3 regions of the Anoxybacillus ayderensis genome follow, and region 3 is predicted to be linked to each of the others. Evidence: predicted binding sites of a transcription regulator. Region 3 holds the regulator's gene; each other region holds the start of a gene.
What was found. Region 3 encodes Rex, which represses fermentation and respiration genes when NADH is low (regulators of the CRP and FNR family bind a similar motif). Its sites were predicted from a motif close to TTGTGAAATATTTCACAA; they were not measured.
Positions count from the first base shown of each region.

Region 1: adhE (bifunctional acetaldehyde-CoA/alcohol dehydrogenase) is a predicted target of Rex. The motif match lies at 4,119-4,136, and genes of this name have one in related genera.
Region 2: pflB (formate C-acetyltransferase) is a predicted target of Rex. The motif match lies at 2,078-2,095, and genes of this name have one in related genera.

Region 1 is NZ_JACDUV010000001.1:57,149-64,470, forward strand. Features, by position in the region: gene HNR63_RS00295 (spore germination protein) at 1-763, opposite strand, end outside; gene HNR63_RS00300 (FAD-dependent oxidoreductase) at 760-2,274, opposite strand; gene HNR63_RS00305 (transcriptional regulator) at 2,415-3,665, shown strand; gene HNR63_RS00310 (hypothetical protein) at 3,756-3,983, shown strand; gene adhE (bifunctional acetaldehyde-CoA/alcohol dehydrogenase) at 4,159-6,762, shown strand; gene ybaK (Cys-tRNA(Pro) deacylase) at 6,842-7,321, shown strand.
Region 2 is NZ_JACDUV010000001.1:66,917-74,238, forward strand. Features, by position in the region: gene pflB (formate C-acetyltransferase) at 1-1,949, opposite strand, end outside; gene HNR63_RS00345 (basic amino acid ABC transporter substrate-binding protein) at 2,251-3,051, shown strand; gene HNR63_RS00350 (amino acid ABC transporter permease) at 3,118-3,771, shown strand; gene HNR63_RS00355 (amino acid ABC transporter ATP-binding protein) at 3,768-4,490, shown strand; gene ald (alanine dehydrogenase) at 4,528-5,658, opposite strand; gene HNR63_RS00365 (PucR family transcriptional regulator) at 5,779-7,002, opposite strand; gene HNR63_RS00370 (aminoimidazole riboside kinase) at 7,108-7,322, shown strand, end outside.
Region 3 is NZ_JACDUV010000013.1:2,624-9,945, reverse strand. Features, by position in the region: gene HNR63_RS13510 (ABC-F family ATP-binding cassette domain-containing protein) at 1-1,693, opposite strand, end outside; gene HNR63_RS13505 (redox-sensing transcriptional repressor Rex) at 1,921-2,556, shown strand; gene HNR63_RS13500 (YdiK family protein) at 2,566-2,739, opposite strand; gene HNR63_RS13495 (CPBP family intramembrane glutamic endopeptidase) at 2,736-3,473, opposite strand; gene groES (co-chaperone GroES) at 3,699-3,983, shown strand; gene groL (chaperonin GroEL) at 4,055-5,671, shown strand; gene HNR63_RS13480 (DUF6944 family repetitive protein) at 5,683-6,216, opposite strand; purine riboswitch at 6,342-6,443, shown strand; gene guaA (glutamine-hydrolyzing GMP synthase) at 6,538-7,322, shown strand, end outside.

The sequences.
Region 1 (7,322 bases), on a different contig from region 3:
TAGGCGAGCGGTCAACAACGATAACGATGCGACCTTGCAGTAAGTTGCTTACCGCAGCATCTGGTCGCTCCGTCAACAAAAATTGCGGAAACGGTGAAAACGGATTATCTTCAATATGTTGCATCAGTTCCCCGGTATTGACGATCGTATCGACATCAACTTGTTCAATCCGATCTTTTAACTCTTGCAGCACTTCTGGATGGGCGATGTCTTCTAAGTACAATAATACGACAGGGGTATGTCCGCGTCTCCCGACGGTCGTTTCTTCAATTTTTAATTGTTGGTGCGGCAAATAACGACGAATTAACGCAATATTTTTTTCACACGTTTCAATAAAACCTTGGTGCGACCCTTTAAGCGACGATTCCACTTGCGGTTCTGCAATGGCGCGTTGCGGCCATCCTTGCGTATCCAAAAGCAATACGTGGTCGTCACCGTCTAGAAATAGTGCGGTTTCCCCTTGAAACACTCGTTGAATGACATGTTCCCATTTTGTCGTATATGATTTTGAGCCGATTGGCAGTTGAATATCCGCGATCGTGTGAATTTGTTTCGTTTCAAATAAAAGCGGATCAATAATGTTATTATTAATCGAGTTTTTATCCACGAGCGTATTGAGATAAATAAGCAACGCTCGCTTTTTTGGTTCCCCAATAAATAGATGGCAATATATGAGATCAGGCGTTTTTGTAAAATAATCACGCAACGTTTGTTCGTTCATATCGAGCGAGTGCGTGACGGTTTGTTGTATGCCGTTCATCATTCATCCCCTTTAAGCTGTTGAAGTGGTTCGATAGCTGGTCCTTCTAGCACTTTTCCAGTAAAACAGAAGCGTGAACCGTGGCACGGGCAGTCCCATGACCGTTCGCTATTGTTCCATTCGAGTTCACAACCCATATGTGTACATGTCGTATCGATGACATACAGTGTGCCTTGTTCATCGCGGTAGGCACCTGCCCGTTTTCCGTCCACATTGACAACGGCTCCTTCTCCTTTCGATATGTCGTGCGGAGTACGAAGAGCATATTCAAGTTTTCCAGTTAAAAAATGTTTAGCGACATCAATGCCCTCAGTAAACAAATTGTTTAGTGATGGGTCAGCGATAAATCGTGACGGAGTAAATAAATGTGCGTAACGATGTTCTTTTTGTAACGCTAAATCTGTCAAAAGACGAGCTGCGACCATACTTGTCGTCATCCCCCATTTTCGATATCCTGTCGCGACAAGAATGTGCGGGAGACTTGTGCGAATCGGACCGATGTATGGAAGATTGTCTAGCGTGATGAGATCTTGCGCCGACCAACGATATAGCACATGTGATAAACCGAACGTATGTTCACAAAATGATTGTAACGCTTCATAGTGTTGAATCATGTTGATCCCTTGTCCGACTTTATGCGACTCGCCACCGATTAGAAGAAGCGGCTTGCCGTCCATCGTTGTGCAGCGAAGCGACCGCTTCGGTTCATTTGCGCTCAAATACATGCCTTGCAATCGTTCATGAGCTTCGACCGCAATGACGTAAGATCGCTCTGCATGCAAGCGTGCAAAGTAAAAAGCAGGGTCAAAAAACGGAAAGTGGGTACAAATGACAACAGTGTCACATGTGATCGTTGCTCCATTTTTCGTTCGTACAATCGGCCGCCCCGTTGTCTCGATATGTTGTGCGACAGTTTGTTCGTAAAAAGATGCCCCGTATTTTACTGCAAGCTCCACTAATGTTTTTATATAATGGAGCGGATGAAATTGCGCTTGGTTACGCATCATGACTGCACCTTGGATGGAGAAAGGAAGCGACAGTTGATCGACATATGCCCCGTCGATGCCGAGCGTTTCATACGCTTTCCATTCCGCCTCAAGCTTATATAATTGCGTTTCTTCAGTCGTATACACGTATGCGTCTTCTACCGATAAGTCGCAATGAATATCGTGTTCTTTTACGATATGCAAAATCGATTGCAGCGCTTCTTTATTTGCTTCGTAATATTGACGAGCGCTATCTTCACCGAAGTGGGCTATCAGTTCATGATAAATGAGATCATGCTGGGCAGTCATTTTTGCAGTCGTATGCCCTGTTGTGCCGTGACATAGCCGATCTGCTTCGATGACGGCGACGCGCACGCCTTGTTTAGCGAGCAAATAAGCCGTCGTAATGCCTGTTATTCCTCCACCAATAATCGCTACATCTGTTTCAATCGGTTGCGTCAGAGATGGAAAAGACGGAATCGTTGTTGTTTGTAGCCAATACGATTGTGATAACTTTGGTAAAGACATGTTTTTGTTCCTCCATAACCATGTTTTTCTTAATTTTCCCCAAATCGAAAAGTTTATGATGAACATTTGTAAAGATGATAAAATGGAAATAGACGAGTATCGAAACGTTTTTATAACATAACGTAAGAGGGAGATCGAAAGTGAATAAAGATGCAAACATTCGTTTACAAGATAACGTGGTGTTAGAACATTATGGGCTTAATGAATTGCATTTAGAATCTGTTCGTCATTATCGCGAACAATTTGCAAAAGCAAAGCCAAACCATCCGTGGAACGGGTTAGAAACGAAAGATTTTTTATATAAAATTGGGGCATGGGGAAAAATACGAGATACAAACAAAGAAGGGCTCACATTAGCAGGGCTCCTTATGTTCAGCGAAGAGCGAATGATTACAGAAGTTTTACCACAATACTTTTTAGAATATCGCGAACATGACGACAATGATATGCATTGGACAAATCGTTTCACTTCACAAGACGGAACGTGGTCGGGAAATATTTATGATTTTTATTTTAAAGTGATGAACGAGTTTAAAGATGTAGCTACATTTGAAAAAGAAGCTGTGCATGAAGCGCTCATCAACGCGATTGTCCATGCCGATTACAACGGTGATGGAGGCGTTATTGTTGAACGGCAGCGATCATATATACAATTTTCTAATCCTGGGCTTTTCGGCATTCCTTTAGAACAAGCGTATAGCGGCGGGATTAGCCATTTGCGCAATCCGAATATGTTTAAAATGTTTATTTACATTCAATTTTGTAAACGTGCTGGAGTCGGTTTAAAAACGATAGAGACGATTTGTTTACAGCAACTTGCTGTCGAGCAATATGATTTTCAAAAACGAACGGTCGTTACATTGCCTATTGTGTCCTTCTCAGAAAGACACGAACATATAGAGGAGATCGAGGCAGTAAGTGATTGGACGGATGATGTGCCATTATTGGACTCCGTAAATAAAGACGAAAACTCCTATAATATCGAACAAAACTCCTTAAATAGCGAGCTAAACTCCGTAAGCAAAGGGCTTAACTCCATAAATAATAAGGATAGCTCCATAAATAAAGACGAAAACTCCGTAAATATCTCTTTCGACTCCGTAAATAAATCGGATGAGGAAGAAGAAATAAATGTCGATCAGGAGCTATGGAACATTGCTGAAATTGCACGTAAGAAAAAAAGGCTTGCACCGACTAAAATGGAAGAAATCATTTTGCAACTATGCGCTCATCGACCGTTAATGTTAAAACAATTAGCGTATTTATTAGATCGAACGCCAGACGGTTTACGAAACAACTATTTAGGAAAGTTATTAGCAGAAGGAAAAATGAGGTTAAAGTATCCAGAACAACCAAATCATCCGAAACAAGCATATATGACGAATAAGTAATATTCATGATTTGTTCAATATTTCACAATCTATAATAGAGAAAAGAATGTTACAATGATGGTAACAAAAGAAAAGTTGAGGTGACAAACAATGCTTGTATGCGAATGGAGAAACTTTTCAACAGATGCGGAAACATATACACTAGAGCTATTTGAAGAAATGATTGGCGATGAATTTGAAGCGATGATGTTTGAAGATGATCAAGAAATTCCGTCTTATATATGGACAGTAAACTATGTTGTCATTGTCAAACGAAATACGCGTATGTACAACGATATTTCGTTTACGAAAATTCCGCGCAATCCAGTATGTGAGTAACCGCCTTCTTTATGAAGAAGCGGTTCTCTTATAAAACATACTTGCTCAACATTTCACAAAGTTGACACACATGAACGAAATTCCTTTCGCTATAATGAAAATGTGAAAACAATCACAATTTTATTTTCAATTAACTTGTGAAAAATTTCACAAGAACAATACAGGAGGGTCTTATATGGCTGTTGATGAAAAAGTATTAGACCAAAAGAAAGAAGTTACGAAAATGATCGACACCCTTGTGGCGAATGCGCAAAAGGCGTTAAAAGCATTTCGTGATTACGATCAAGAAGCGATTGACCATATCGTCAAGCAAATGGCGTTAGCTGGACTTGATAAGCATATGTATTTAGCAAAATTAGCGATCGAAGAAACAAAACGTGGCGTGTATGAAGATAAAATTATTAAAAACATTTTTGCGACAGAATACATTTACCATAACATTAAATACGATAAAACGGTTGGCGTCATCCGAGAAAATGAACAAGAAGGCATCATTGAAATTGCCGAGCCTGTTGGGGTGATTGCTGGGGTTACACCGGTAACAAACCCAACATCAACAACGATGTTTAAGGCGCTTATTTCAATTAAAACGCGCAACCCAATCATTTTTGCGTTCCACCCATCTGCGCAAAAATGTAGCAGTGAAGCAGCGCGTATTTTACGCGATGCAGCCATTGCAGCTGGCGCGCCAGAACATTGTATTCAATGGATCGAAACGCCTTCTGTCGAAGCGACTCAACAATTGATGCATCATCCTGGCGTTTCGCTTATTCTTGCGACAGGTGGAGCAGGCATGGTTAAAGCGGCATATAGCTCAGGAAAGCCAGCATTAGGGGTTGGACCTGGTAACGTGCCTTGCTATATTGAGAAAACCGCAAATATAAAACGTGCCGTGAACGATCTTATTCTATCAAAAACGTTTGACAACGGCATGATTTGTGCATCTGAACAAGCGGTCATTATTGATAAAGAAATTTATGATGCTGTGAAAAATGAGATGATCGCAAACAAATGTTATTTCTTAAATGAAGAAGAAAAGAAAAAAGTTGAAAAGCTCGTCATTAATGAAAATACGTGCGCAGTCAATCCGAATATCGTCGGTAAACCAGCATATGAAATTGCGAAAATGGCAGGCGTTGATGTGCCAGTTGATACGAAAATTCTTGTGGCAGAACTAAAAAGCGTCGGTCCGCAAGAGCCACTTTCTCGTGAAAAATTAAGCCCGGTATTGGCGTGCTATAAGGTGAATAGTACAGAGGAAGGATTAAAACGAGCAGAAGAAATGCTTGAATTCGGTGGACTTGGCCACTCGGCTGTCATTCATTCAGAAAATCAAGAAGTCATTCTTGAATTCGGTAAGCGAATGAAAGCAGGACGGATCATTTCGAACGCCCCATCTTCACAAGGAGCGATCGGAGATATTTACAACGCATACATTCCGTCATTGACGCTCGGTTGCGGTACGTTCGGTGGCAACTCTGTTTCGACAAACGTTGGGGCGACACATTTAATTAACATTAAAAAATTAGCGAGAAGGAATGTAAACATGCAATGGTTTAAAGTTCCGCCAAAAATTTATTTTGAAAAACATGCGACACAATATTTAGCGAAAATGCCAAACATCTCGCGTGCCTTTATCGTTACAGACCCAGGCATGGTGAAGCTCGGCTATGTTGATAAAGTGTTGTACTATTTACGCAAACGCCCAGATTATGTGCATTGCGAAATTTTCTCAGAAGTTGAGCCGGATCCATCGATTGAAACAGTCATGAAAGGTGCCGATATGATGCATGCGTTCCAACCAGACGTCATCATCGCTCTCGGTGGTGGTTCGGCGATGGACGCGGCGAAAGCGATGTGGTTGTTCTATGAACATCCGAATACAGACTTCAATGGGTTAAAACAAAAGTTTTTAGATATTCGTAAGCGTGTATTTAAATATCCAAAACTCGGCCAAAAGGCGCAATTTGTGGCGATTCCAACAACGTCTGGTACAGGTTCAGAAGTGACATCGTTTGCGGTCATTACAGATAAGAAAAATAACGTCAAATATCCGCTTGCTGATTATGAGTTAACACCAGATGTCGCCATCGTTGACCCACAATTTGTTATGACGATGCCAAAACATATTACAGCGGATACAGGTATGGACGTATTAACGCATGCCATTGAGGCGTACGTATCGAACATGGCGAACGACTATACAGACGGATTAGCGTTAAAAGCAATTCAGCTCGTTTTTGAATACTTGCCACGCGCATACAAAAACGGCAACGATGAAGTAGCGCGCGAAAAAATGCACAACGCATCAACCATTGCTGGGATGGCATTTGCGAACGCCTTCTTAGGCATTAACCATAGTTTAGCGCATAAACTTGGTGCAGAATTCCATATTCCGCACGGACGGGCAAATACGATTTTAATGCCGCATGTCATTCGTTACAATGCGCAAAAACCGAAGAAGTTTACAGCGTTTCCGAAGTACGAACATTTCGTAGCTGACGAACGTTATGCTCAAATTGCGCGCTTGCTCGGCTTGCCAGCAAGAACGACAGAAGAAGGAGTAGAAAGCCTCGTTCAAGCGGTCATTAAGCTCGCAAAAGAACTCGACATGCCATTAAGCATCGCAGCAACAGGCGTCAGCAAAGAAGCATTCGAAAGCAAAGTTGACCAACTTGCTGAATTAGCTTTCGAAGATCAATGTACAACAGCTAATCCAAAATTGCCATTAGTCAGCGACCTTGCCGACATTTATCGCCAAGCGTATAAGGGAGTGTAAGATGATTAGGGACGTCCGATGAAGGATGTCCCTTCTTTTTGTTTATGGTACACTAATAGAGGAAAGCGAGGGACGGATCATGAAGCAAGCAAAGACGAATGCTGTGCGCATGCTTGAGCGCGCGCGTGTGCCATATGAACTGTTGACTTACGACTATACGGATGGGCAAATTGATGGAATATCGGTTGCGAAAAAAATTGGGCAACGTGAAGAAATTGTATATAAAACGCTTGTGACAGAAGGGACGAGCGGACAACTTTACGTATTCGTCATCTCTGTCGCAGCGGAGTTGCATGTAAAAAAAGCAGCGGCCGTTGTTGGAGAAAAAAGCGTGCATCTGTTGCCTGTGGCAGACATTGAAAAAATGACAGGGTATGTGCGTGGCGGTTGTTCGCCAATTGGAATGAAAAAGATGTATGACACGTATGTTGACGAATCCGCCCTTGCGCACGAGCAAATCATTGTGAGCGCAGGGAAAATTGGCATGCAAATGAAACTTTCTGTTCGAGATTTATTAAAGCTGACAAATGGAAAAACTGCACATGTCGTCAAAGAGTAGA
Region 2 (7,322 bases), on a different contig from region 3:
CCGTCTAATGCATATTCATACGGTAATTTTGCGACAGAGCTTAACGATGCAAGCGCTCCTTTTGTATCGCGACCGTGTAATGGATTCGCACCAGGGGCGAACGGTTCACCAGCGCGACGACCATCTGGTGTATTTCCTGTCTTTTTACCGTATACGACGTTTGATGTGATCGTTAAGATGGATGTCGTATGTTTCGAATCGCGATACGTTTTATGTTTGCGCAATTTTGTCATAAAGCGTTCAACAATATCGACCGCAATCGAATCAACGCGATCATCGTTATTTCCGTATTTCGGAAAGTCGCCTTCAATTTCAAAGTCGACAGCTAAGCCGTTTTCATCACGAATCGTTTTTACTTTCGCATATTTAATCGCACTTAATGAGTCAGCGACAACCGACAACCCAGCGATACCAGTTGCCATCGTGCGCAAAATGTGCGTATCGTGGAGCGCCATTTCGATTCGTTCATAACAATATTTATCATGCATGTAATGGATGACGTTTAATGTATTAATATACAATTCTGCTAGCCATTCCATGACGTTGTCAAATTTGCGCATCACTTCATCGTAGTCTAAGTATTCAGATGTGATTGGCGCAAACTCTGGGCCGATTTGCACTTTTAATTTTTCATCCACGCCGCCGTTAATTGCGTATAATAATGCTTTTGCAAGGTTTGCACGCGCGCCGAAAAATTGCATTTGTTTGCCGATGCGCATCGCGGATACGCAGCATGCGATGCCGTAGTCGTCGCCGAACTCAGGTCGCATTAAATCGTCATTTTCATATTGAATGGAGCTTGTTTGAATCGACATTTTCGCGCAATATTTCTTAAACGCTTCTGGCAACTGTGTTGACCAAAGCACCGTTAAGTTTGGTTCTGGCGCCGGGCCTAAGTTATCGAGTGTATGCAAGAAGCGGAATGAGTTTTTCGTCACAAGCGGACGACCGTCAATCGCGACACCGCCAATGGACTCTGTGACCCACGTTGGGTCGCCGCTAAATAGCTCATTGTATTCTGGCGTTCTTGCAAATTTGACGAGACGCAATTTCATGACGAAATGGTCAACAAGCTCTTGCGCTTCGCGTTCTGTTAATGTTCCTTCTTGCAAGTCGCGCTCGATATAAATATCTAAAAATGTAGAGACGCGACCTAAGCTCATGGCTGCACCGTTTTGTTCTTTAATCGCCGCAAGGTAAGCGAAATATAACCATTGGAACGCCTCATGTGCGTTGCGCGCCGGTTTAGAAATATCGTATCCGTAGCTTGCAGCCATTTCTTTTAATTCTTGAAGAGCGCGAATTTGTTCCGTTAATTCTTCACGAAGACGAATGATGTCTTCGCTCATTGTACGCGCACCTGTATTGCGTAAATCTTTCTTCTTCTCTTCAATTAAGCGATCCACACCGTATAAGGCAACGCGACGATAGTCACCGATAATGCGACCGCGTCCATATGCGTCAGGAAGTCCTGTAATAATTCCTGCTTTGCGCGCTGCTTTCATTTCATCCGTATATACGTCAAATACGCCTTGGTTATGCGTTTTACGATATTGCGTAAAAATTTTCTTTACTTCATCGCTTACTTCATATCCGTAAGCTTCGCATGCTTGCTCCGCCATGCGAATACCGCCAAATGGCATAAGCGCCCGTTTAAACGGTTCGTCTGTTTGAAAACCAACAACTTTTTCAAGTTCTTTATTCAAATAGCCAGGTCCATGCGATGTAATGGTTGATACGATTTCTGTATCCATGTTGAGAACGCCGCCTCTTTCGCGTTCTAGTTTTGAAAGTTCCATCACTTGTTCCCAAAGCTTTTTCGTCGCTTCCGTCGGACCTTGTAAAAACGATTCATCCCCTGTGTAAACGGTTACGTTATTTAAAATAAAATCACGAACGTCAATTTCTTCTTTCCATTTTTCACCTTTAAACGTTCTCCAAGCGTCCATTAACGCTTCATGTACAGTCAGTAGCGCCATTATAATCTCCTCCCATTCGTTAAGGAATAGTAAAAAATATCCCCTATATAAAGAATACTACTTTTTGACAAGACGAGGAGAAGGGAGGATTGACGAATTTGTGAAAAGTTGATCAAAAACATTTTTTAAAATAAAGATTTTTCCAAAAATTATTTTTATAAAATTTGTTGCATAAAAACAAAAAAGCTGATAATATGTGAAACATGAGGGGCATAACATGTTTATACACAAGCATTTATTATTTTACAACAAATAGTAAGGGGGATTAACAATGATAAAAAAAGGAATGATTGCAACGCTTGTTTTTATGCTTATGTTTGCGCTTGTTGGATGCGGTAGTTCGACAGAAAAAACGGCGACAACAGAAAAGAAAGTGACTGTCGTCACAGATGCGGCGTTTGCCCCATTTGAATACATGGATAAAGGGGAAATTGTCGGCTTTGATGTCGATTTATTAAAAGCTGTCATGAAAGAAGCTGGACTAGAATATGAATTAAAAAACATCGGCTGGGATCCATTGTTTGCGGCTATTCAAGGGAAAACAGCGGATATGGCCGTTTCAGGAATTACAATTAACGATGATCGAAAAAAAACATATGACTTTTCTATTCCTTACTTTGAATCAACACATATGATTCTTGTTAAAGAAGGAAGTTCGATTAAAAGCGCGAAAGATTTACAAGGAAAAGTTGTCGGTGTCCAAAATGGTACAACTGGACAAGAAGCGGTTGAGAAGATTTTAGGAAAAGAGAATAAAAATATTAAAAAGTTTGAGAATACGGTCGTTGCGATTATGGACTTATTAAACGGCGGTGTGGAAGCTGTTGTTACAGATAATGCCGTGGCGAACGAATACGTAAAAAATAATCCAGATGCTAAAATTGTAGCATTTGAGGATCCAGAACATTTTGAATCTGAATTTTACGGCTTTATGTTCCCGAAAGGAAGCGAATTAAAACAAAAAGTAGACGAAGCGTTGAAAAAAGTCATCGAAAATGGCACGTACACAGAAATTTATAAAAAATGGTTTGGTACAGAACCGAATATTGAATCATTACAACAACAGCAATAACGTTGATGTAAAAATTGCGTAACTGCTAAGGTTACGCAATTTTTACAAAGGGAAAGGTGATTGATGATGGATTTTCGTTTCAATATCATTGTTGAATATGCCCCGTTTTTTTTAAAAGGGGTGTTATGGACGATCGGCTTATCGTTAGTCGGTATCTTTTTCGGGACGATTCTCGGTTTAGCCATTGGGCTCGGAAAAATGGTTCGAAACCGCCTCATTCGTCTTCCTTTTGATTGGTACGTCCATTTTTTCCGTGGCACGCCATTGTTCGTACAAATTTTACTTATTCATTTTGGCGTGATGCCGATTTTTACCGCTCAACCGAACCCGCTCGTATCTGGCGCCATTTCTTTATCTTTAAACGCAGCGGCGTATATTGCGGAAATTTTCCGTGCTGGCATCCAGTCCATTGATCGCGGTCAAATGGAAGCGGCTCGTTCGCTTGGAATGACGCACGTACAAGCGATGCGTTACATCATTTTGCCACAAGCCATTAAACGAATGATTCCGCCGCTTGGCAATGAATTTATCGTTCTCATTAAAGATTCTTCTCTTGCAGCAATTATTGCAGCGCCTGAACTGATGTATTGGGGACGAGCGATGCAAGGTCAATATTATCGCGTTTGGGAACCGTACTTAACTGTTGCGCTCATTTACTTAGTGCTTACCCTCTCGTTAAGCAAGTTGCTACATCGGTTAGAAAGAAGGTATGACGCATGATTCGGGTTACAAATTTAAAAAAATCGTTCGGATCGCTACAAGTGTTAAAAGGAATTGATGTGCACATTCATGAAAAAGAAGTGGTTGTCGTTATCGGCCCTTCTGGTTCAGGAAAGTCGACATTTTTACGTTGTTTAAACTTGCTTGAAGATTTTGATGAGGGGGATATCGTCGTTGACGGATTTCATTTAAAAGATCCGAAAACGGATTTAAATAAAGTGCGTGAAGAAGTTGGTATGGTGTTTCAACGATTTAATTTATTTCCGCATATGACGGTGCTTAATAATATTACACTCGCCCCGATGAAAGTGCGCAAATGGTCGAAAGAAAAAGCGACAGAAAAAGCGATGCAACTGCTTGCGAAAGTCGGCTTACAAGATAAGGCACACGTATATCCGGATTCATTATCTGGTGGACAGGCACAGCGTGTCGCTATTGCTCGTGCGCTTGCGATGGAGCCAAAAGTTATGTTATTTGATGAGCCAACATCTGCGCTCGATCCAGAAATGGTTGGGGAAGTGCTTGCCGTCATGAAACAACTAGCAAAAGAAGGAATGACAATGGTCGTCGTGACGCATGAAATGGGATTTGCGCGTGAAGTCGGGGATCGTGTTCTCTTTATGGACGGTGGAGTGATCGTGGAGGAAGGAACGCCACAACAAATTTTTGATGCACCACAACATGAGCGAACGAAGTCATTTTTATCCAAAGTGTTATAAGAAAAAGGTGTCCCGTGTGTCAGGACACCTTTCGTTTTTATGCTAATAATTGTTTCTCTAATGCCACTTCGACAGGAACGTAGTCGTAACCGAGGTCGCGTGCGACAGCTTCGTATGTGATTTCTCCGTTTGCGACGTTTACACCAAGGCGTAATGCAGGGTTGTCTGCGACCGCTTTGTGTACGCCTTTATTTGCAATTTGTAGTGCGTATGGCATTGTGACGTTTGTGAGCGCAAGTGTTGATGTGCGCGGCACAGCTCCAGGCATGTTCGCTACTGCGTAGTGAACGACGCCGTGTTTCACATATGTTGGGTTGTCGTGCGTTGTTACATGGTCGCTCGTTTCAACAATACCGCCTTGGTCGATCGCTACGTCAACGATGACCGAGCCTGGTTGCATCGCTTTTACCATTTCTTCTGTCACTAATTTTGGCGCTTTTGCTCCTGGAATTAATACTGCACCGATCACAAGGTCAGACTCCGCAACAGCTTGTGCGATGTTCATTGGGTTAGACATAAGCGTATTAATTTGGCTTCCGAAAATATCGTCAAGTTCACGTAAACGTTCTGCGCTTAAGTCGATAATCGTGACGTTTGCACCTAAGCCGATCGCCACTTTTGCTGCGTTCGTTCCGACGACACCGCCGCCAATGATCGTTACTTTTCCGCGGCTAACGCCTGGAACACCGGAAAGAAGAATACCTTTTCCGCCTTTTGTTTTTTCAAGGAATTGAGCACCAATTTGTGCTGCCATGCGTCCTGCTACTTCGCTCATCGGTGTCAAAAGCGGTAACGTACGACCAACTTGTACCGTTTCATAAGCGATGGCGATGACACCTTTTTCTTTTAGCGCACGCGCTAATTCTGGTTCAGCAGCGAGGTGTAAGTATGTGAACAATACTAATCCCGGACGGAAGTATTCATACTCGCTTGGTAGCGGTTCTTTTACTTTCATCACCATATCCGCTTGCGCCCATACATCTGCGGCGCGTTCAACGATTTGTGCGCCTGCCTGAACGTAAGCTTCATCTGTGAAACCGCTTCCAATTCCTGCATTTTTCTCAATTAATACAGTATGTCCATTGCTGACGAATGACATAACGCCAGCTGGTGTAATCGCTACACGATTTTCATTATTTTTAATTTCCTTTGGAACACCAATAATCATGTGTTGTTTCCCCTTTCATGTTGTCTTTCATTATTATCTACAGTATAAATGTTTTTTATCATTTGTTGTTTGTTTAGAAAAGAGAAAGAAAAAACAAGCTTTTGTGGATTTCCACAAAAGCTATGTTGTCCGATATTTGTCTAATTTCATATCGATATATAGTTTTACTTTTTCGCTCATATTGCTTAAGTCAATGTTTCCAATTTCACTTATTCGCTTCAGACGGTAAGCGAGTGTATTCGGATGAATATTGAGCGTTTTCGCCGTTTCATTGACGTTGCTGTCACAGTCAAGATACGTTTCAATCGTCTCCACTAAGTTTGTATGATGTTGGGCATCGTATTGCTTCAGCTTTTCGAGCGCGGCGTTGTGGAAATCCCCATGTCGTTTTTGTTCAAAAAGCAAATCAAAAAATTGATACATGCCAAGATGTTGATAGCTTTGAATATTCGCAAGTTGATGAGGAAAGGCGCGTTTCATTTTTAATACCGTTTGTGCTTCTTCATAACTTTTTGCAATTTTTGTGTAGCACTCATACACATTTCCGAACGCCCCCATCATAATGTCGACGCGAAATCGTTCTTTCATTTGCGTCATAAACGAGCGGAAAAATCGCTCAATGTGCGCTTCCCCGTAGACGTTCGAGCTTGGAGCGACGAGCACGATGAGCCGCTGATGGTCGATCGTATAAAGCGGAATAGCGAGTTGTTGTGTCGTCTTTAATAAATAATCAATTTGCCGCTCCACTTGCGTTTGAATCTGTTGTTGAAATTGAAAAATGCCAACAGAAAAAAAAGGATATACATGCACGTTTAATTGATGGCATTGTTCAACGATGTCATGAGGAGAAGAAACGTGTCCCGTTAATAGCTTCCAAAAAAACTCTTGAATGCGCTCTTCTTTTTTATGTTTGCGAATTTGTAGTTGTGACAACAAATTTTTCGCTGCTTTCGCTGCTTGTTTTAACAAATGAAACTGCTGCTCTGTCCACGGCTCATTCATTTCAATTGCCCAAATAAACCCGAGCACCTCTTTATTTTTCCAAATCGAAATGGCGATGCGATTGCCGAGTCCTACTTCTGAAATTTCTGTGACACGAACAGGCTCTTCGCTCTGCAAAAGTTTTGGAATTACCCCTTCACGCCATAAACTATTAATGACCCGCTCTGGCACGCGACGATGGATGATTGTCGCCGTGCGAGCCGGATCGGTGTAATGCTCATGTCCACTATAAGCAATTAAGCGATGGTTTGCATCTTCAATCGTAATCGGACATTGTAATAACTCGCTCACACGATCTGCAAACTCCTCTAAACTTTCAAAGTGAGTGGCAAAAGGATTCATGACATCCACTCCGTTTCTTACGTTGTTTTTTACGATTATTGTAGCACGTTTTATATTGTGCATTGCATTTGTATCATTGTACATATTACGATGGAGTGGGAGGGAATGACGATGAAGAAAGGAATTATTAGTCTTGGTGAAGCGTTAATTGATTTTATTCCACTTGATGCGACAAATCGGGCGTATCAAAAAAGTCCGGGGGGAGCGCCGGCAAATGTTGCGGTTGGTGTCGCACGCCTTGGTGTTCCATCGACGTTTTTAGGGAAAGTTGGTCGCGATGTGCTAGGCGTTTTTCTAAAAGAAACGCTTGAGGCATACGG
Region 3 (7,322 bases):
CTAATTTTTTTCGTTCTTTTTCTTCTTCATACGAACGTTTTAGGGACGATGATTCGCCCGTTGTCGTCTCTTGACCGATTTGTCCAAGTTCGAGTAGCTCTGCTTTTTTCGCCACGTAATAATCATAGTCCCCTAAATATTCAATGAGACCTTCTGTGGATAACTCGTATATTTTTGTTGCGATTTTGTTAATAAAATAACGGTCGTGAGAAACGAAGATAATTGTTCCTGGGTATTCAATAAGCGCTTGTTCTAGCACTTCTTTGCTGTCTAAATCTAAATGGTTTGTCGGTTCGTCTAACACTAAGACGTTGGCTTTTTTCATCATCAGTTTGGCGAGAGCGAGCCGAGCTTTTTCACCGCCACTTAATGTTTGCACAGGTTTCAATACATCGTCGCCAGAAAATAAAAAGTTTCCGAGAATCGTGCGAATTTCTTTTTCTGTCTTTAATCGATCTTCATCCCATAGTTCATCGATGACACGTTTGTTCGATGTTAATTGAGCTTGTTCTTGATCATAATAGCCAATTTGTACATTTGTTCCGTAGCGGAGCTCCCCATGTTTTGCAGGGAGTTGTTTGATAATCGTTTTTAAAAGAGTCGATTTTCCAATTCCATTTGGTCCAATGAGTGCGATGCTATCACCGCGAGTGACACGGAATGATAGGTTTGTTGCGATGATGTGATCATAACCAATGGCTAAATCGGTAGCTGTTAACACGTCGTTTCCGCTTGGTCGTTCAATTTCGAAGCGAAACGATGCCGATTTTTCATCGCCGAGCGGCTTTTCAATGATATTCATTTTTTCTAATTGTTTTCTTCTGCTTTGCGCTCGCTTTGCCGTCGATGCACGGGCAATATTTCGTTGAATAAAATCTTTTAATTTCGAAATTTCTTCTTGTTGTTTTTCATACAGTTTCAGTTGTTGTTCAAATTGTTCCGCCCGTTGTTGTAAATAACTCGTATAGTTTCCAACGTATTTTTTTATTTTCGTGCGTGATAATTCATACACTTGTGTCACGATTTGATCAAGAAAATAGCGGTCGTGTGAGACGATAAGAATGGCTCCATCATAATTTTTTAAATATTGTTCAAGCCATTGTAATGTTTCCATATCCAAATGGTTTGTTGGTTCGTCTAAAATCAACAAATCTGGTTTAGCAAGAAGCAGTTTGCCGAGCGCTAATCGTGTTCGCTGTCCACCGCTTAACGTAGATATTTTTGTTGTGTAGTCATACTGAGAAAAGCGGAGACCATGAAGCACAGAACGAATATCGGCTTCATATTGATAGCCACCTTTTTCTTTAAATTCCGTTTGTAAACGGTCGTAATGTTCAAGTAAGCGCTCATAGTCGGCACCGTGCAAGCTCATTTGTTGCTCTAGGTCACGCAATTGTTTTTCCATTTGTTGAAGCGGGGCAAACACATCGAGCATTTCTTCCCAAATGGAGCGATGGGCGTGCAAACCAGTATATTGGTCTAAGTAACCAATTGTTACGTGCTTCGGTTTGATCACTTCTCCTGTGTCATACGACAATTGGCCGGCAATGATTTTTAATAATGTCGATTTTCCTGCCCCATTTCTTCCCACTAACGCAATACGGTCTTTTTCTTGTATTTCAAGCTTAATGTCTGATAAAACTTGTTCCGCCCCATATGATTTGGATAGTTGATTTACTTGTAAAATGATCATCATTTTTCACCTCAATCTTCTTTTGATAGTGTAACGTACTTTCTTGATGTTCGGCAACACTAGTGTGCGAATAACAAATTTGACAAAAATAATAATAAAGGGTACAAAGGAAAGACAGAATGAGAAAAATAGTGTATAGTTTAAAAGTGGGGAGAACTTTTCAGACGTATAGGAGAGAAAAATGAAAGCGCTAACTATTTGTGAAAGGAAATGTGGGGGATTGACTCGTGAATAATGAACAACCAAAAATTCCGCAGGCGACCGCAAAGCGACTACCGTTGTATTATCGTTTTTTGAAAAACTTGCATGCATCAGGAAAGCAGCGTGTATCTTCAGCGGAGTTAAGTGAAGCCGTAAAAGTCGATTCAGCAACGATTCGCCGTGATTTTTCATACTTTGGTGCGCTTGGAAAAAAAGGATACGGTTATAATGTGAATTATTTGCTGTCGTTTTTCAGAAAAACGTTAGATCAAGATGAAACGACAGAAGTAGCGTTGTTTGGGGTTGGTAATTTAGGAACGGCATTTTTGAACTACAATTTTAGCAAAAACAATAATACGAAAATCGTGATGGCGTTCGATGTAGATCCAGATAAAGTCGGAACGGAAGTAGGTGGCGTTCCCGTTTATCATTTAGATGAATTGGAAGAAAAACTAGGTGGGATTACGGTAGCGATTTTAACCGTTCCAGCCCAAGTTGCCCAACCGATTACTGATCGACTTGTCCAAAAAGGCATTAAAGGAATTTTAAACTTTACGCCTGCTCGCCTGCATGTGCCTGAACACATTCGCGTTCATCATATTGATTTAGCGGTCGAATTGCAGTCACTTGTTTACTTTTTAAAACATTATGGAAATGAGTGAACCTCCCGTTCATGAGCGGGAGGTTTTTTTCAATAAAGAACGAATAGCTGTGCCAAAATCTAATGTAGCAATAAGGATAAATAGCATCGTTGTGACGTCCCAAATGCCATCGTCAGCGCTATCGACAGCAAAATAAGTGAATAAAATGCCCATTAAAAAGTAAAACAACGGTTCAGACTTCATGAAAACAGCCTCCAAATCACGAATTGCATTTGTTCTGCTTCCCTCATTATTTTTTCAATTTCCTCAGCAAATAACGTTTGAATGACAACGACAAATGTGTTCATCAGTACATGTGCTGCAATAGGTACGAGAATACGCTTTGTTTTCACATATAAGAAAGCAAATACGAATCCCATCGTTGCATAAAGAAGCAAATGTTCAAACTCTAAATGAACGACAGCAAATAAAAGGGAACTGACAGTCGCCGATAAAAGAAAGTTATATTTTTGATACAGCGTTCCAAAAATAATTTTTCGAAAAATGATTTCTTCTAAAATCGGTCCGACGATCGAAGTGACGAGCATAAGCGCTGGTGTTAGCTTCACCATCTCAACGATGCGTCTCGTATTTTCGGACCCCATCTCGACGCCAAATACGTGCATCTCAATATTTGCTGCGATGCCTTGAGCGAAAAGGGCAAGAAAGAACCCTCCAATTCCCCAAAAAATTGACGTTCCAATAGATGCTTGATGGCGATCGTATGAGTATTTCATATCTTCTCTCATGAAATAAAGAACGAAAAGAAAAGCGATCGAGAAGCTAATGACAGCCCAATAACCTGAGGCAATGGATAGGGCGATTTCTTTATTTGATGTGTCAACAAACCCGCTATGTGCAAGCAAAGGAACGCCAATTAAACTAGATAACTGCATGGCGATGTATGTAATAATGACATACCAATATTGCTTTTTCACGTGTTCAACCCCTTTTGACAAAATGAGTACTTTTTCATTTTACCATATTTTTTGTATGAATTTCGAAAGGAAAGACATAATGAAAAAGGGAAAGATTTAGTGAAAAATTTTTAACTTCCTACTTGCAAAATTGAAAAAAGTTCATTAATATAATAAGTGTGTTAGCACTCAATGATGATGAGTGCTAATAACGGAACGAAAATCTAATTAAGGAGGTCGTTTGCCGTGTTGAAGCCACTAGGTGATCGTATTGTCATTGAATTAATTCAAACTGAAGAAAAAACAGCGAGCGGAATTGTTTTACCAGACACAGCGAAGGAAAAACCACAAGAAGGAAAAGTTGTTGCGGTTGGTTCAGGTCGCGTTCTTGACAATGGTGAGCGCGTAGCTCCAGAAGTAAGCGTTGGTGACCGCATCATCTTCTCAAAATATGCGGGTACAGAAGTGAAATATGATGGAAAAGAGTACTTAATTTTACGTGAAAGCGACATTTTAGCTGTGATTGGTTAATCGTTCGCCTGATAACATATAAAGCATACAAAAATACTTAACAAAAAATTATCATCAAGGGGGTAAGATGTATGGCAAAAGAAATTAAATTCAGCGAAGAAGCTCGTCGTGCGATGTTACGCGGTGTAGATAAATTAGCTGATGCAGTAAAAGTAACATTAGGTCCAAAAGGTCGTAACGTTGTATTAGAGAAAAAATTTGGTTCTCCATTAATTACAAATGACGGTGTAACAATCGCGAAAGAAATTGAATTAGAAGATCCGTTTGAAAATATGGGTGCGAAGCTTGTTGCAGAAGTAGCAAGCAAAACAAATGACGTTGCTGGTGACGGTACAACAACAGCAACTGTATTAGCGCAAGCGATGATTCGTGAAGGATTGAAAAACGTAACAGCTGGTGCGAACCCAATGGGTATTCGCAAAGGTATTGAAAAAGCTGTTGCTGTTGCGGTAGAAGAATTAAAAGCGATCTCTAAACCAATTGAAGGAAAAGATTCAATTGCTCAAGTTGCAGCGATTTCTGCGGCTGACGAAGAAGTTGGTCAATTAATCGCAGAAGCAATGGAACGCGTTGGCAAAGACGGCGTTATTACATTAGAAGAGTCTAAAGGCTTCACAACAGAATTAGATGTTGTGGAAGGTATGCAATTTGACCGTGGTTATGTATCTCCATACATGATCACAGACTCTGACAAAATGGAAGCTGTATTAGAAAATCCATACATCTTAATTACAGATAAAAAAGTTTCAAGCATTCAAGAACTTCTTCCTGTATTAGAGCAAGTTGTTCAACAAGGCAAACCATTATTAATCATTGCTGAAGATGTGGAAGGCGAAGCGCTTGCGACATTAGTTGTGAACAAACTTCGCGGCACATTCACAGCTGTTGCAGTAAAAGCGCCTGGCTTCGGTGACCGTCGTAAAGCGATGCTTCAAGATATCGCTATCTTAACAGGCGGTGAAGTCATTACAGAAGAATTAGGTCGTGAATTGAAATCAACAACAATTGCTTCACTTGGTCGTGCAGCGAAAGTTGTTGTAACGAAAGAACATACAACAATTGTTGGTGGCGCTGGTCGTGCAGAAGACATTCAAGCACGCATCAACCAAATCCGCGCTCAATTAGAAGAAACAACTTCTGAATTTGACCGTGAAAAATTACAAGAGCGCTTAGCAAAATTAGCTGGTGGCGTTGCCGTTATTAAAGTCGGTGCTGCAACTGAAACTGAATTGAAAGAGCGTAAACTTCGCATCGAAGACGCATTAAACGCAACACGTGCGGCAGTTGAAGAAGGTATCGTTGCCGGCGGTGGTACAGCGTTAATGAACGTATACAGCAAAGTTGCAGCAATTGAAGCGGAAGGTGACGAAGCAACTGGTGTGAAAATCGTTCTTCGTGCGATCGAAGAGCCAGTTCGTCAAATCGCACAAAACGCTGGTTTAGAAGGCTCTGTCATCGTAGAGCGCTTAAAAACAGAAAAACCTGGTGTTGGCTTCAACGCAGCAACTGGCGAGTGGGTTGACATGATCGAAGCGGGTATTGTTGACCCAACGAAAGTTACTCGTTCTGCGCTTCAAAACGCAGCATCTGTTGCCGCTATGTTCTTAACAACAGAAGCGGTCGTTGCAGATAAGCCAGAAGAAAATAAAGGCACACCTGGCATGCCTGACATGGGCGGCATGATGTAATCATAGAAAGACTACCCCTCTTCTAGCGGGGTAGTCTTTTTTAGTTGATTTAAAAAACAAAGAATAGATCCAATAGCTTGAACCCATGATCCAATGATGCCGAGCGACTGTCCTTCGGTTTTATTTCCTCTTTCTTCATATATACCGCCGATGGCCTGCAAGGCGTTGCCGATCGCTTGAAGCAAATTTCCGATTGGGTTTAATACAGATGATTGCTTATCTTCCCAATCATCTGCAAATGAAATGAGTCCTCCTAAAGATTGCAACCAGTTTCCTGTAATCTCTAGCCGATCTCCGTCGTTGTTTAATAGCCCAGCGATAACGGTAATGTTCCCGATAGCTTGAATTTCGTTTCCATATACACCTAATGTATCGGATGTTTCAGCATCTGCCTCTAGGGCGTTTCCTGTTGCTTGCAGCACGTTTCCCGATAAATCAAGAGCAAACTGTTTTTTATCGCTTAAAGAAGGGATGCTTCCGACGGCCGAAGTGACCGTACCTATCGCTTGAATAAATGAACCGATTAGTGCTTTCGGTTGATTCATGTGCATTCTCCTACAATTTTTGCTCATATATCATATGCAAGCTACATATCGTTGTTAATTGTTAGAAAATTTAATAAAAAAGATGGCATCTTGACCGATGAGGAATAGAGTTGGTAGAATGGACTAAAATTTAAGATGCGCACCTTCGTATATCCTCGATAATATGGTTCGAGAGTCTCTACCGGGACACCGTAAATGACCCGACTACGAAGGCAGTGTTCTATATTGCTAGAATTCTGCCTTCGTTTTTTTATGCGGGGGTATGAATGCTAGCTTTTTTATTATATGTAGATGGGGTGATTTCGTTTGAGTCAGCAGGAAATGATCGTTGTTTTAGATTTCGGGAGTCAGTACAATCAGTTAATTACACGCCGTATTCGTGAGTTTGGGGTGTACAGTGAACTGCATCCACATACGATTACAGCTGAGCAAATTCAACAAATGAACGTAAAAGGAATTGTCTTTTCGGGTGGTCCGAATAGTGTATATGACGAACAAGCATTTACGTGCGATCCGGCCATTTTTGAGTTAGGCATTCCGATTTTAGGTATTTGTTATGGAATGCAGTTAATGACGCATCATTTAGGTGGAAAAGTGGAAAAAGCGACACACCGAGAATATGGAAAAGCAACGATTGCGGTGCAACGCGTCTCTCGACTGTTTAGCGACTTACCGACAGAGCAAATTGTTTGGATGAGTCATGGGGATTTAGTGACAAAAACACCGGAAGGGTTCAATGTTGATGCAACAAGCCCATCTTGTCCAATTGCCGCGATGAGTGACGAAACGAGGAAGTTTTACGCTGTTCAGTTTCATCCGGAAGTGCGCCATTCCGTATATGGAAATGAGCTATTAAAACGATTTGTGTTTCATGTTTGTGAGTGCAAAGGCGACTGGACAATGGGAAGTTTTATCGATCACGAAGTTCGTAAAATCCGTGAGCTTGTCGGCAATAAAAAAGTACTTTGCGCTTTAAGTGGCGGTGTTGATTCATCGGTCGCAGCTGTTCTCGTCCATCGTGCTATTGGTGATCAGTTGACGTGTATTTTTGTGGATCATGGCTTACTTCGTAAAGGAGAAGCAGAAAGCGTCATGAAAACGTTCCG